DNA from 2 places in the Streptomyces rubradiris genome. Region 2 is predicted to be linked to the other one. Evidence: riboswitches for the same ligand, from Rfam matches in the RefSeq annotation. Region 2 holds a riboswitch; the other holds the start of a gene.

Region 1 (5,886 bases), on a different contig from region 2:
GCGCGGTGGCACTGCTGTTCACGGTGTCGATGCTGGCCACCATCGGCTTCATCGTCTCGTACCTGCTGATCCCGAACGACAAGTCGGTCTTCGTCTTCCCTCTCGGCCACCTGAGCGCGATGAACTTCGCGCTGGGCCTGACGCTGGGCGTGGCGCTGTTCTGCATCGGCGCGGGCGCGGTCCACTGGGCGCGCACCCTGATGTCGGACGTGGAGATCGCCGACGACCGGCACCCGATCGAGGCGTCACCCGAGGTGCGGGCCAAGGTCCACGCGGACTTCCGCCAGGGTGCCGCGGAGTCCGGCTTCGGCCGCCGCAAGCTGATCCGCAACACCCTGCTCGGCGCCATGGCGCTGGTGCCGCTGACCGGCCTGATGCTGCTCGGCGGCCTCGGACCGGCACCCGGCACCAAGCTGCGCCACACCCTGTGGGCCAAGGGCAAGCGCCTGGTCAACATGAACACCAACCAGCCGCTGCGCCCGGAGGACGTGGCCGTCGGCTCGCTGACCTTCGCCATGCCCGACGGCCTGGCGGAACACGACGAGGACTTCCAGAACGAGATCGCCAAGGCCGCCCTGATGATCGTCCGGCTCCAGCCCGACGACATCAAGGACAAGCGCGAACTCGACTGGTCGCACCAGGGCATCGTCGCCTACTCGAAGATCTGCACCCACGTGGGCTGCCCGATCTCGCTGTACGAACAGCAGACGCACCACGTGCTGTGCCCCTGCCACCAGTCCACCTTCGACCTCACCGACGGCGCCCGAGTGATCTTCGGCCCCGCCGGCCACGCCCTGCCGCAGCTGCGCATCGGCGTGGACAGCGAGGGTTACCTCCAGGCGCTCGGCGACTTCGAGGAGCCCGTCGGTCCTGCTTTCTGGGAGCGCGGATGAGTACTGCACCGAACGAAACCCCTCGACCCGGCGCGGCCGGCCGCCCCCGCGGGAAGGCGCCGGCCGGCGAGCGCCTCGCCGACTGGGCCGACGGACGGCTGGGGCTGTACGCCCTGGCCAAGGCCAACATGCGCAAGATCTTCCCCGACCACTGGTCGTTCATGCTGGGCGAGATCTGCCTCTACTCGTTTCTGATCATCATCCTGACGGGTGTCTACCTGACGCTGTTCTTCCACCCGTCGATGAACGAGGTGGAGTACCACGGCGGCTACGTCCCGCTCCAGGGACAGCTGATGTCCGAGGCGTTCCGCTCGACTCTGCACATCTCCTTCGACGTGCGCGGCGGCCTGCTCATGCGGCAGATCCACCACTGGGGCGCGGTCGTGTTCATCGCCGGGATGTTCGTGCACATGATGCGCGTGTTCTTCTCCGGCGCGTTCCGCAAGCCGCGCGAGCTGAACTGGCTGTTCGGCTTCCTGCTGTTCGTCCTCGGCATGTTCACCGGCTTCACCGGCTACTCGCTCCCGGACGACCTGCTCTCCGGCACCGGTGTCCGCTTCATGGAGGGCGCGATCCTGTCCGTGCCGATCGTCGGCACGTACCTGTCGTTCTTCCTCTTCGGCGGCGAGTTCCCCGGCCAGGACTTCGTGGCCCGGTTCTACACCATCCACATCCTGCTGCTGCCGGGCATCATGCTGGGTCTCGTGGTGGCCCATCTGATCCTGGTCTTCTACCACAAGCACACCCAGTTCGCGGGTCCCGGCAAGACCGAGAAGAACGTCGTCGGCATGCCGCTGCTGCCGGTCTACATGGCCAAGGCCGGAGGCTTCTTCTTCCTGGTCTTCGGCGTCCTCGCGGCCCTGTCCGCCGTCGCCCAGATCAACCCGATCTGGGCCATGGGCCCTTACCGCCCCGACCACGTCTCCACCGGCGCCCAGCCCGACTGGTACATGGGCATGGCCGAGGGCCTCATCCGCGCCATGCCGGGCTGGGAGATCGACTTCTTGGGGCACACCCTCGTCCTGGGCGTGTTCATCCCGCTGCTCGTGTTCGGCCTGATCCTCGTGGCCATCGCGGTCTACCCGTTCATCGAGTCCTGGATCACCGGCGACAAGCGCGAGCACCACATCCTGGACCGCCCGCGCAACGCCGCCACCCGCACCGCGTTCGGCGTCGCCTGGCTGACCGTGTACTTCGTGATGCTGATCGGCGGCGGCAACGACATCGTCGCCACCCACTTCCACCTGTCGATCAACGCCGTCACCTGGTTCGTCCGGATCGCCTACTTCGTCGGCCCGGTCATCGCCTTCATCGTCACCAAGCGGATCTGCCTGGGCCTGCAGCGCCGGGACCGCGACAAGGTGCTGCACGGCCGCGAGACCGGCATCGTCAAGCGGCTCCCGCACGGCGAGTACATCGAGGTGCACGAGCCGCTCAGCCAGGAGCAGCTGCACACCCTCACCTCGCACAAGCAGTACACGCCGGCCGAGATCGGCCCGACGGTCGACGAGAACGGCGTCGAGCGCAAGGTCCCGGCCTCGGAGAAGCTGCGCGTGAAGCTGTCCCACGCCTACTACGGCGAGGACAGCCAGATCCCCAAGCCGACCGTCGACGAGTACAAGGAGATCGCGAGCGGCCACGGCCACCACTGATCCCCGGCCGGTCCCCGGCGCGCCGAGGGGCCCCGTCCGCGACCCGGACGGGGCCCCTCGGCGCGCCTGCGGCTGGATAGGGTGGTGTACGACGAGCAGGCATCTTGGACAAGGAGCGGCTGATGAGCGCTGTGACCCCCGCTGGAGGCGACACCGCGGCGGGCCGCTCCTGGCCCGCCCTGCTGAACGGCCTGCTGGAGGGCCGGGACCTCGCCGCGGACGACACCGCCTGGGCGATGGACAAGATCATGCGCGGCGAGGCGACCGACGCGCAGATCGCCGGGTTCGCGGTGGCCCTGCGGGCGAAGGGACAGACGGTCCAGGAGATCACCGGCCTGGTCCGCGCCATGTACCGGCACGCGAACGTGATCGAGGTGCCCGGCCGCACCGTCGACATCGTCGGCACCGGTGGCGACGGGGCCAAGACGGTGAACATCTCCACGATGGCCTCGCTCGTCGTCGCCGGCACGGGCGCGAAGGTCGTCAAGCACGGCAACCGGGCCGCGTCCTCGGCATCCGGCTCCTCCGACGTGCTGGAGAAGCTCGGGGTCAACCTCGACCTGACGCCCCGCCGGGTGGCCGAGGTCGCGGAGGAGGCCGGCATCACCTTCTGCTTCGCCGTGAAGTTCCACCCCGCGCTGCGCCACGTCGGCGCCGCGCGCGGCCAGTTGGGCATCCGGACGGTGTTCAACCTGCTCGGCCCGCTGACCAACCCGGCGCAGGTGAGGGCCCAGGCGATCGGCGTGGCCGTCGCCCGCGAGGCGCCGATCGTCGCGGGCGTGCTCGCCGAACGCGGCAACTCCTCGCTGGTCTTCCGCGGTGACGACGGGCTGGACGAACTGACCACGACCGCCACCTCCCGGGTGTGGGTGGTGCGCGACGGCAAGGTCACCGAGGAGTCCTTCGACCCCCGGGACGTCGGCATCGACCTGGTCCCGGTGGAGGCCCTGCGCGGCGGCGACCCGGCCCACAACGCGGAGGTCGCCCGCAGGCTGCTGGACGGCGAGCGGGGTGCCGTACGGGACGCCGTGGAGCTGAACGCGGCGGCGGCGCTGGTGGCGCTGGACCCGACGGACGAGCCGCTCGCCGACCAGATCCGCGCGGGGCTCGCGAAGGCCGCCGAGTCCATCGACTCCGGGGCGGCCCGGCGGGCGCTGGAGCGCTGGGTGGCCGCCAGCAACGCCTGACCGGCCCGGCAGGGCGGGCCGTCCCGCGATCCGGACACCGGGTTGCGGGACGGCGATCACTTCACGTACGTTCCTCTACCAGGTCATGAGTGACAGTCATGAGGCCCCGGCCGACTGTCCGGCAACCCTCCGTCCGTGGCGGGGTGCCCCGGGTGAAGACCAGGCCGTGGACAGCAAGGTCCACGGCAAGCGCGGATCCCTCGTGCCACCAGGGATCCTGGTCGTCGAGGAGTCTTCCGTGAGCAAGCGAATGCGTTAGGGCCGCAGAGCCCCGCCTCCGCACACCCTTTCCCTTTTCTCTCGCTTTCCTTCAGCTTTCCTCGTATTCCGTCACGGGAGTCCGCCATGTCCGTCTCCACCGCTGCCGCCGACCAGTCGCTTTGCACCCCTCTGCCCGTTCTGGGGCGGGATGTCACCGTCCCGCTGGTCACCGGCGGGGAGGTCACCTACGCGGCCCTCGACTACGCGGCCAGCGCCCCCGCCCTCCAGCGCGTCTGGGACGACGTCGCCGCCTACGCCCCGTACTACGGCAGCGTCCACCGCGGGGCCGGCTACCTCTCCCAGCTCTCCACCGACCTGTTCGAGAACGCCCGCAGGACGGTCGCGGAGTTCCTCGGCTGCCGGGCCGGCGACCAGGTCGTCTTCACCCGCTCGACCACCGACTCCCTGAACCTGCTGGCCCGGGCGATCCCGGCCGGCTGCCAGGTCTTCGTGTTCGAGACCGAGCACCACGCCTCCCTGCTGCCCTGGCAGCACGCGCACGTCACCTACCTCGACGCCCCGCGCACCCCCGGCCAGGCCGTCGAGATCCTGGAGCGGGCCCTGGCCGACCGCGACCCGTACGGCCCCGCCCTGGTCTGTGTCACCGGCGCCTCCAACGTCACCGGCGAGCTGTGGCCGGTGCGCGAACTGGCCGCCGCCGCGCACGCCCACGGCGCCCGGATCGTCCTGGACGCCGCCCAGCTCGCTCCGCACCACCCGGTGTCCGTCACCGACCTCGACGTCGACTGGATCGCCTTCTCCGGCCACAAGCTGTACGCCCCCTTCGGCTCCGGTGTGCTGGCCGGCCGCGCCGACTGGCTCCAGGCGGCCGAGCCCTACCTCGCGGGCGGCGGCGCCAGCCGCCGGGTGACCCGGCGCGAGGACGGCGGGGTGGCCGTCGAGTGGCACGAGACCGCGGCCCGCCACGAGGCCGGCTCCCCGAACGTCATCGGCGCCTACGCCATCGCCGCCGCCTGCAAGGCCCTCACCGAGGCCGGCTGGGACACCCTGGTCGCCCGTGAACAGCACCTGATCGCCAAGGTCCGCGCGGGCCTGGCCGAGGTGCCCGAGGTGCGCGTGCTGTCCCTGTTCGGCGACGACGCCCCGCGCGTCGGCGTCCTCTCCTTCGTCGTCGACGGCTGGAACAGCTCCCACTTCGCCGCCGCGCTCTCCGCCGAGTACGGCATCGGCGTCCGCGACGGCCTCTTCTGCGCCCACCCGCTGGTGCGCACCCTGCTCGGCAGCGACCCGCAGACCCAGGGCGAGTGCGGCGCCCCCGAGGCGGCCCCCGGCGAGAAGTCCCTCAACGCCATCCGCGTCAGCTTCGGCGCGGGCACCCCCGACGAGCACGTGGACCGCTTCGTGAACGCCGTCAGGGAACTGGTCCGGGACGGCGCGAAGTGGCAGTACCGCACGGAGGAGGGCCGCTGCGTACCGGCGGTGTGAGCGGCGCCCGGCGGCCGGGCGGGCGCGTAGGACGCGGCGGATGCCCGCGGGCACGGACACGCGGGCCGTCGCCCTCGTGGGCACCACCCTGTTCGCGGGCCGGGCCGCCGACGGCTCCCGGGCCCGCGGCCTGCCGCGGCGGCACCGGCGGTGGCGGTGCGGCGGTGCGGCGGTGCGGCGCCGGTCTAGCTGTCCAGGCCGATCGCGAACGCGGCTTCCAGGTCGTGCTGGGAGTAGGTGCGGAACGCGACGTGCGTGTCCGTGCCCTGCACGCCGGGGATCTTGCTGATGCGGCCGGGGATGACCTCGGCGAGGTCCTCGTGCCGGGCGACCCGGACCATGGCGATCAGGTCGTAGGTGCCGGTGACCGAGAAGACCTCGCTCACGTTCTCCAGCGCGGCGATCCGTTCGGCGATCTCGGGGATCCGGTCCACGCTGGTCTTGATC
Region 2 (5,886 bases):
GCACCAGCGCGCAGCCCTCGTCGGAGACCACCGGGATCTCCTTGGCGACCAGGTTCATGCCGTCCCGGATGGGGTTCACCAGCGCCACGTCGGCCATCCGGTAGGCGGCCAGGGAGCGCGCGAAGTCGTCCTTCACGTGCAGCACCACCGGCGTCCAGCCCGGCGTGCCGTACCGCTCGTTGATCCGGTCCGCCACCCGCCGCACCTCGGCGGTGTAGTCGCGGTACACGGCCAGGTCCTGGCGGGAGGGGTAGGCGAACGCCACGTGGACGACCTTCTCCCGCCACTCGGGACGGTCGGTGAGCAACTGCTCGTACGCCAGCAGCCCGCGCACGATGTTCTTGGACAGCTCGGTGCGGTCCACCCGGACGATCGTGCGGCGGCCCTCGCCGATCTCCTCGCGCAGCGCCGCCATCCGCTCGGCCACGTCCGCCCGGTGCGCCCGCTCGCGCAGGAAGTCCCCGTCCGCGCCCAGCCCGTGCACCCCGATCTCGGTGCCGGAGGGGATGCCGGGCCCCAGCACCTCATGGCAGCAGGCGGTGAAGGCGTCCGCCCAGCGCCGGGTCAGGAACCCCGCCCGGTCCGCGCCCAGGACGCCGCCGAGCAGCTCGGCCGCGATGTCGTCGGGCAGCAGCCGGAAGTAGTCCGGCGGGGCCCACGGGGTGTGCGAGAAGTGGCCGATGCGCAGGTCCGGCCGCAGCCGGCGGAGCATCCGGGGAGCCAGCGCCAGGTGGTAGTCCTGGATCAGCACCGCCGCGCCCTCGGCCGCCTCCTCGGCCAGCGCCTCGGCGAACGCCTGGTTGTAGGTCTGGTACGACGCCCACTGGCGACGGAAGTCCGCGTCGAACACCGGTTCCAACGGGGTCTGGTACAGCAGGTGGTGGACGAACCAGAGCACCGAGTTGGCGATGCCGTTGTACGCCTCGGCGTGCACGGACGCGTCGATGTCGAGCATCCGCACCCGCTGCCCGCCGGTCTCCTCCACCGGCAGCAGCCCGCCGTCGGCGCGCCGCACCGCCGCCCGGTCGCCGTCGCCCAGCGCGGCGCACACCCACACCGAGTCCGCGTCCGACCCGATGGCGGACAGCCCCGAGACCAGCCCGCCGCCGCCCCGCCGGGCGTCGAGCGAGCCGTCCTCGCGTACCTGATAGGAGACCGGGCCGCGGTTGGAGGCGACCAGAACCCGAGCTTTGCCGACAGCAGTGCGCGTGGAAGCCATACGCCTCAACCTAGCCCGGCCCGTAAACCCTCAAACGTGCGATCCACCTGCGAAGCAGGCCGTGTACCGACCGTTCACGCCACCTTCCGCTCCGCGTACTCCGCGATCTCCACCATGGGCGGGCGCTCCTCGGTGTCCACCGAGTAGGTACGCGGCTCGAAGCCGTCCTCGCCCCGCTCGAACTGGGTCAGCGCGGGCCGCACCAGATGGCCCCGGGCCAGCCGGAGCTGGGCCGTGCGGTAGATCGCGGCGGCCATCCGGCCGAGGGCCTGACCGTCCTGGTGCCGGTGCTTGCGCACCCCCACGTCGACCTGGGCCAGCGCGTCCAGGCCCACCAGGTGTAGCGCGTCCACCAGCATGCCCAGCTCCACGCCGTAGCCCACCGGGAACGGCAGCTGCTCCAGCAGCGAGCGGCGGGCCGCGTACTCGCCGCCCAGCGGCTGCACGAAACCGGCCAGCTGCGGCCAGTGCATGTTCAGCAGCGGCCGGGCCATCAGCTCGGTGACCCGCCCGCCCTGCCCGGCGGAGCCCGCGAGCGGACGGTCGTACATCGCCTTGACCAGGTCCACGTCCGCCTCGGTGAGCAGCGGCCCGACGATGCCGAGCACGAAGTCGGAGGAGAACTCCCGCAGGTCCGCGTCGATGAAGCAGACGATGTCCCCGCCGGTCACCAGCAGCGAGCGCCACAGCACCTCGCCCTTGCCGGGGACGGCCGGGATGCGGGGCAGGATCTCGTCGCGGTGGACGACCCGGGCGCCGGCCCGCGCGGCGACCTCGGAGGTGCGATCGGTGGAGCCGGAGTCGACGACCACGACCTCGTCGACGAGCGGGATCTGCTCCACGAGGTCGCGGCGGATGACGGTGACGATGTCACCGACCGTCTCCTCCTCGTTGAGGGCGGGCAGTACGACGCTGATCGTCTGGCCCGTGCGCTGCTTGGCGGCCAGCACCTGGTGCGGCGGGCGGTCGGCCACGGACCAGGAGCGGCGGCCCAGCCAGCGCTCGACTTCTTCCAGCACGGTCGGCGGCTCCTCACTGTCACCACCACACGTCGCCGTGTGATGCATCTCGCGGTTCGGACGACTATCTCAACTGTCCTGGCCTTCGGTTACAGTCTTGAACAACGCCGATGACCATCGCATGTCGGGGGGTCAAGCGGCGTTGACAACCACATACAGCTCATCCAGAGGGGCAGAGGGACACGGCCCGATGAAGCCCCGGCAACCCTCCAGCCGATTCTCGTCTTCTTCCGAGCGAGGCTCCCGGCTAGGGAAGGTGCCAAATCCGTCTCACGGCGAGATGCGTCGTGAGGAAGATGAGGAGAAAGGGCCTCGCCTCACATGGCTGTGCAGACAGTTGCAACCTCCAGCGACTCCACCGTGGACCTCGGTCCCGCAGCGGCCCTCAGCTGTCGCGAATGCGGCCACCGGGTGCCCCTCGGACCGGTCTTCGCCTGCGAGGAGTGCTTCGGCCCGCTGGAGATCGCCTACGACTTCTCCGCCTACGACACCGAGGAACTGCGCCGGCGCATCGAGGCCGGCCCCGCCAGCATCTGGCGCTACGCCCCACTGCTGCCGGTCCCGGCCGACGTCGCCGAAAAGCCCAATCTCAACCCCGGCTGGACCAAACTCGTCAAGGCCGACAACCTCGCCCGCGAACTGGGCGTGACCGGCGGCCTGTACGTCAAGGACGACTCCGGCAACCCGACCCACTCCTTCAAGGACCGGGTCGTCGCCCAGGCCCTGGAGGCCGCCCGCGCCTTCGGCTTCACCACCCTGTCCTGCTCCTCCACCGGCAACCTCGCCGGAGCCGTCGGCGCCGCCGCCGCCCGGGCCGGCTTCCGCTCCTGCGTGTTCATCCCGCACGACCTGGAGCAGGGCAAGATCGTCATGGCCGCGGTCTACGGCGGTGAACTCGTCGGCATCGAGGGCAACTACGACGACGTGAACCGCTTCTGCTCCGAGCTGATCGGCGACCCGTCCGGCGAGGGCTGGGGCTTCGTCAACGTCAACCTGCGGCCGTACTACGCCGAGGGCTCCAAGACGCTGGCGTACGAGATCTGCGAGCAGCTCGGCTGGCGGCTGCCCGACCAGATCGTGATCCCGATCGCCTCCGGCTCCCAGCTCACGAAGATCGACAAGGGTCTCCAGGAGCTGATCAAGCTCGGGCTGGTCGAGGACCGGCCGTACAAGATCTTCGGCGCCCAGGCCGAGGGCTGCTCCCCGGTCTCCACCGCCTTCAAGGCCGGCCACGACGTCGTACGGCCGCAGAAGCCGGACACCATCGCCAAGTCCCTGGCGATCGGCAACCCGGCCGACGGCCCCTACGTCCTGGACGTGGCCCGCCGCACCGGCGGTGCCGTGGAGGACGTCACGGACGCGCAGATCGTCGACGCCATCCGGCTGCTGGCGCGCACCGAGGGCATCTTCGCGGAGACGGCGGGCGGCGTGACCGTCGGCGTGACCCGCAAGCTGCTCCAGGAGGGCGTGCTGGACCCGGCCAAGACCACGGTCGTCCTCAACACCGGTGACGGCCTGAAGACCCTGGACGCGGTCGCCGGGACCGGCCTGACCGCCACCATCCGCCCGACCCTGGACTCCTTCCGAGAGGCTGGCCTCGCATGAGCGTGACCGTTCGCATCCCCACCATCCTGCGTACCTACACCGGCGGCCGGGCCGAGGTCCCGGCCGAGGGCGGCACGCTCGGCGAGGTCATCGCGGACCTGGAGAAGAACCACACGGGGATCGCCGCCCGCGTCCTGGACGACCAGGGCAAGCTGCGCCGGTTCGTCAACGTGTACGTCAACGACGACGACGTGCGCTTCGAGCAGGGCCTGGACACGGCGACCCCCGACGGCGCCGGTATCTCGATCATCCCCGCGGTCGCCGGCGGCTGACCATGCACCGACGGTGAGGCCGGTCACCGACCGTCCACTCGATTGCCCCCTCCGTGAGAGAAACGGAGGGGGCAATTCTGCGTGATTGAACGCGGTAGAGTTGGGGAACACGGTCGCGGCCGGGTGGCCGCGAGCCCTGCGATCATGCCGTGCGCCCGATGAGAAACAGCCAAGTTGTGCGGGTTCCGCGCGGCTTTTGTGGCTTTTATGGGGCCCGACTTGCCCTGAATTCTGGCGAATTCTCGCCATATTCCAGATCTCCGACGTCCAGAATTCTCGTCCGATTGACCTGTTGCAGACGGCAGTTGGACAGATACATTCGGCCGCGGTCGACGCGTTCCGGCGCACGCCCCCGACCAGTTGGGGGGTGAGGTCTGACCCGGGTCCGCGAAGTGTGGATCTGTGCAAGGGCCAGTAATAGGGGAGTTAGGCATGGCTCAGGGCACCGTCAAGTGGTTCAACGCGGAGAAGGGGTACGGCTTCATCGCGGTCGACGGTGGTGCGGACGTCTTCGTCCACTACAGCGCGATTCAGATGGACGGCTACCGCACCCTGGAAGAGGGCCAGCGGGTCGAGTTCGAGATCTCGCAGGGCCAGAAGGGTCCGCAGGCCGACATGGTTCGCGTCACCGCCTGAATGTTTCGTGTGAAGGGCCCGCACCTCGCAGAGGGTGCGGGCCCTTCGCCGTGCCGCAGCCGGGTCCCGGTTCCGGCGTTCGCGGGCGGCTGACGGGCACCTCTCCACCCGGCCGGGCGCTTGCACTCGACCATGCCGAGTGCTAATCATTGCGTTAGCACTCTGAAGGTGAGAGTGACAGTGAAGGACCGGGTCGGTGAGGCCCGCGGGCCGGGTGGGGCAAGGAACCACGAGGCCGGCGAGCCGTCCGTCGCGGGCGCGGGCGCGGTCCGAAGGAATCACCCCCAGTCCTGGAGGGACCACTTCACATGGCCAAGATCATCGCGTTCGACGAGGAGGCGCGGCGCGGCCTCGAGCGCGGCATGAACCAGCTCGCGGACGCCGTGAAGGTGACGCTCGGCCCCAAGGGCCGCAACGTCGTCCTCGAGAAGAAGTGGGGCGCGCCCACGATCACCAACGACGGTGTCTCCATCGCCAAGGAGATCGAGCTCGAGGACCCGTACGAGAAGATCGGCGCCGAGCTGGTCAAGGAAGTCGCCAAGAAGACGGACGACGTCGCCGGTGACGGTACGACCACCGCGACCGTGCTCGCCCAGGCCCTGGTCAAGGAGGGCCTGCGCAACGTCGCCGCCGGCGCCAACCCGATGGCCCTGAAGCGCGGTATCGAGAAGGCCGTCGAGGCCGTCTCCGCCGCCCTGCTGGAGCAGGCGAAGGACGTCGAGACCAAGGAGCAGATCGCCTCCACCGCGTCCATCTCCGCCGCCGACACCCAGATCGGCGAGCTGATCGCCGAGGCCATGGACAAGGTCGGCAAGGAAGGCGTCATCACCGTCGAGGAGTCCAACACCTTCGGTCTTGAGCTGGAGCTCACCGAGGGCATGCGCTTCGACAAGGGCTACATCTCCGCCTACTTCGCGACCGACATGGAGCGCATGGAGGCGGTGCTCGAGGACCCGTACATCCTCATCGCCAACTCCAAGATCTCCGCGGTGAAGGACCTGCTCCCGCTGCTGGAGAAGGTCATGCAGTCGGGCAAGCCGCTGCTGATCATCGCCGAGGACGTCGAGGGCGAGGCCCTGTCGACCCTGGTCGTCAACAAGATCCGCGGCACCTTCAAGTCCGTCGCCGTCAAGGC

The links. Region 2 has a riboswitch for S-adenosylmethionine ahead of thrC (threonine synthase). Riboswitches for the same ligand answer to the same signal wherever they lie in the genome.
Region 1: another riboswitch for S-adenosylmethionine. It lies ahead of Srubr_RS08350 (aminotransferase class V-fold PLP-dependent enzyme); the one in region 2 lies ahead of thrC (threonine synthase).

Annotation. Positions count from the first base shown of each region.
Region 1 covers NZ_BNEA01000001.1:1,800,233-1,806,118, reverse strand. The annotation lists gene qcrA (cytochrome bc1 complex Rieske iron-sulfur subunit) at 1-893, shown strand, start outside; gene qcrB (cytochrome bc1 complex cytochrome b subunit) at 890-2,545, shown strand; gene trpD (anthranilate phosphoribosyltransferase) at 2,668-3,732, shown strand; SAM riboswitch class IV at 3,814-3,930, shown strand; gene Srubr_RS08350 (aminotransferase class V-fold PLP-dependent enzyme) at 4,078-5,439, shown strand; gene Srubr_RS08345 (Lrp/AsnC family transcriptional regulator) at 5,625-5,886, opposite strand, start outside.
Region 2 covers NZ_BNEA01000015.1:4,531,369-4,537,254, forward strand. The annotation lists gene Srubr_RS33420 (alpha,alpha-trehalose-phosphate synthase (UDP-forming)) at 1-1,219, opposite strand, end outside; gene Srubr_RS33425 (glucosyl-3-phosphoglycerate synthase) at 1,294-2,238, opposite strand; SAM riboswitch class I at 2,396-2,541, shown strand; gene thrC (threonine synthase) at 2,560-3,843, shown strand; gene Srubr_RS33435 (MoaD/ThiS family protein) at 3,840-4,115, shown strand; gene Srubr_RS33440 (cold-shock protein) at 4,548-4,751, shown strand; gene groL (chaperonin GroEL) at 5,060-5,886, shown strand, end outside.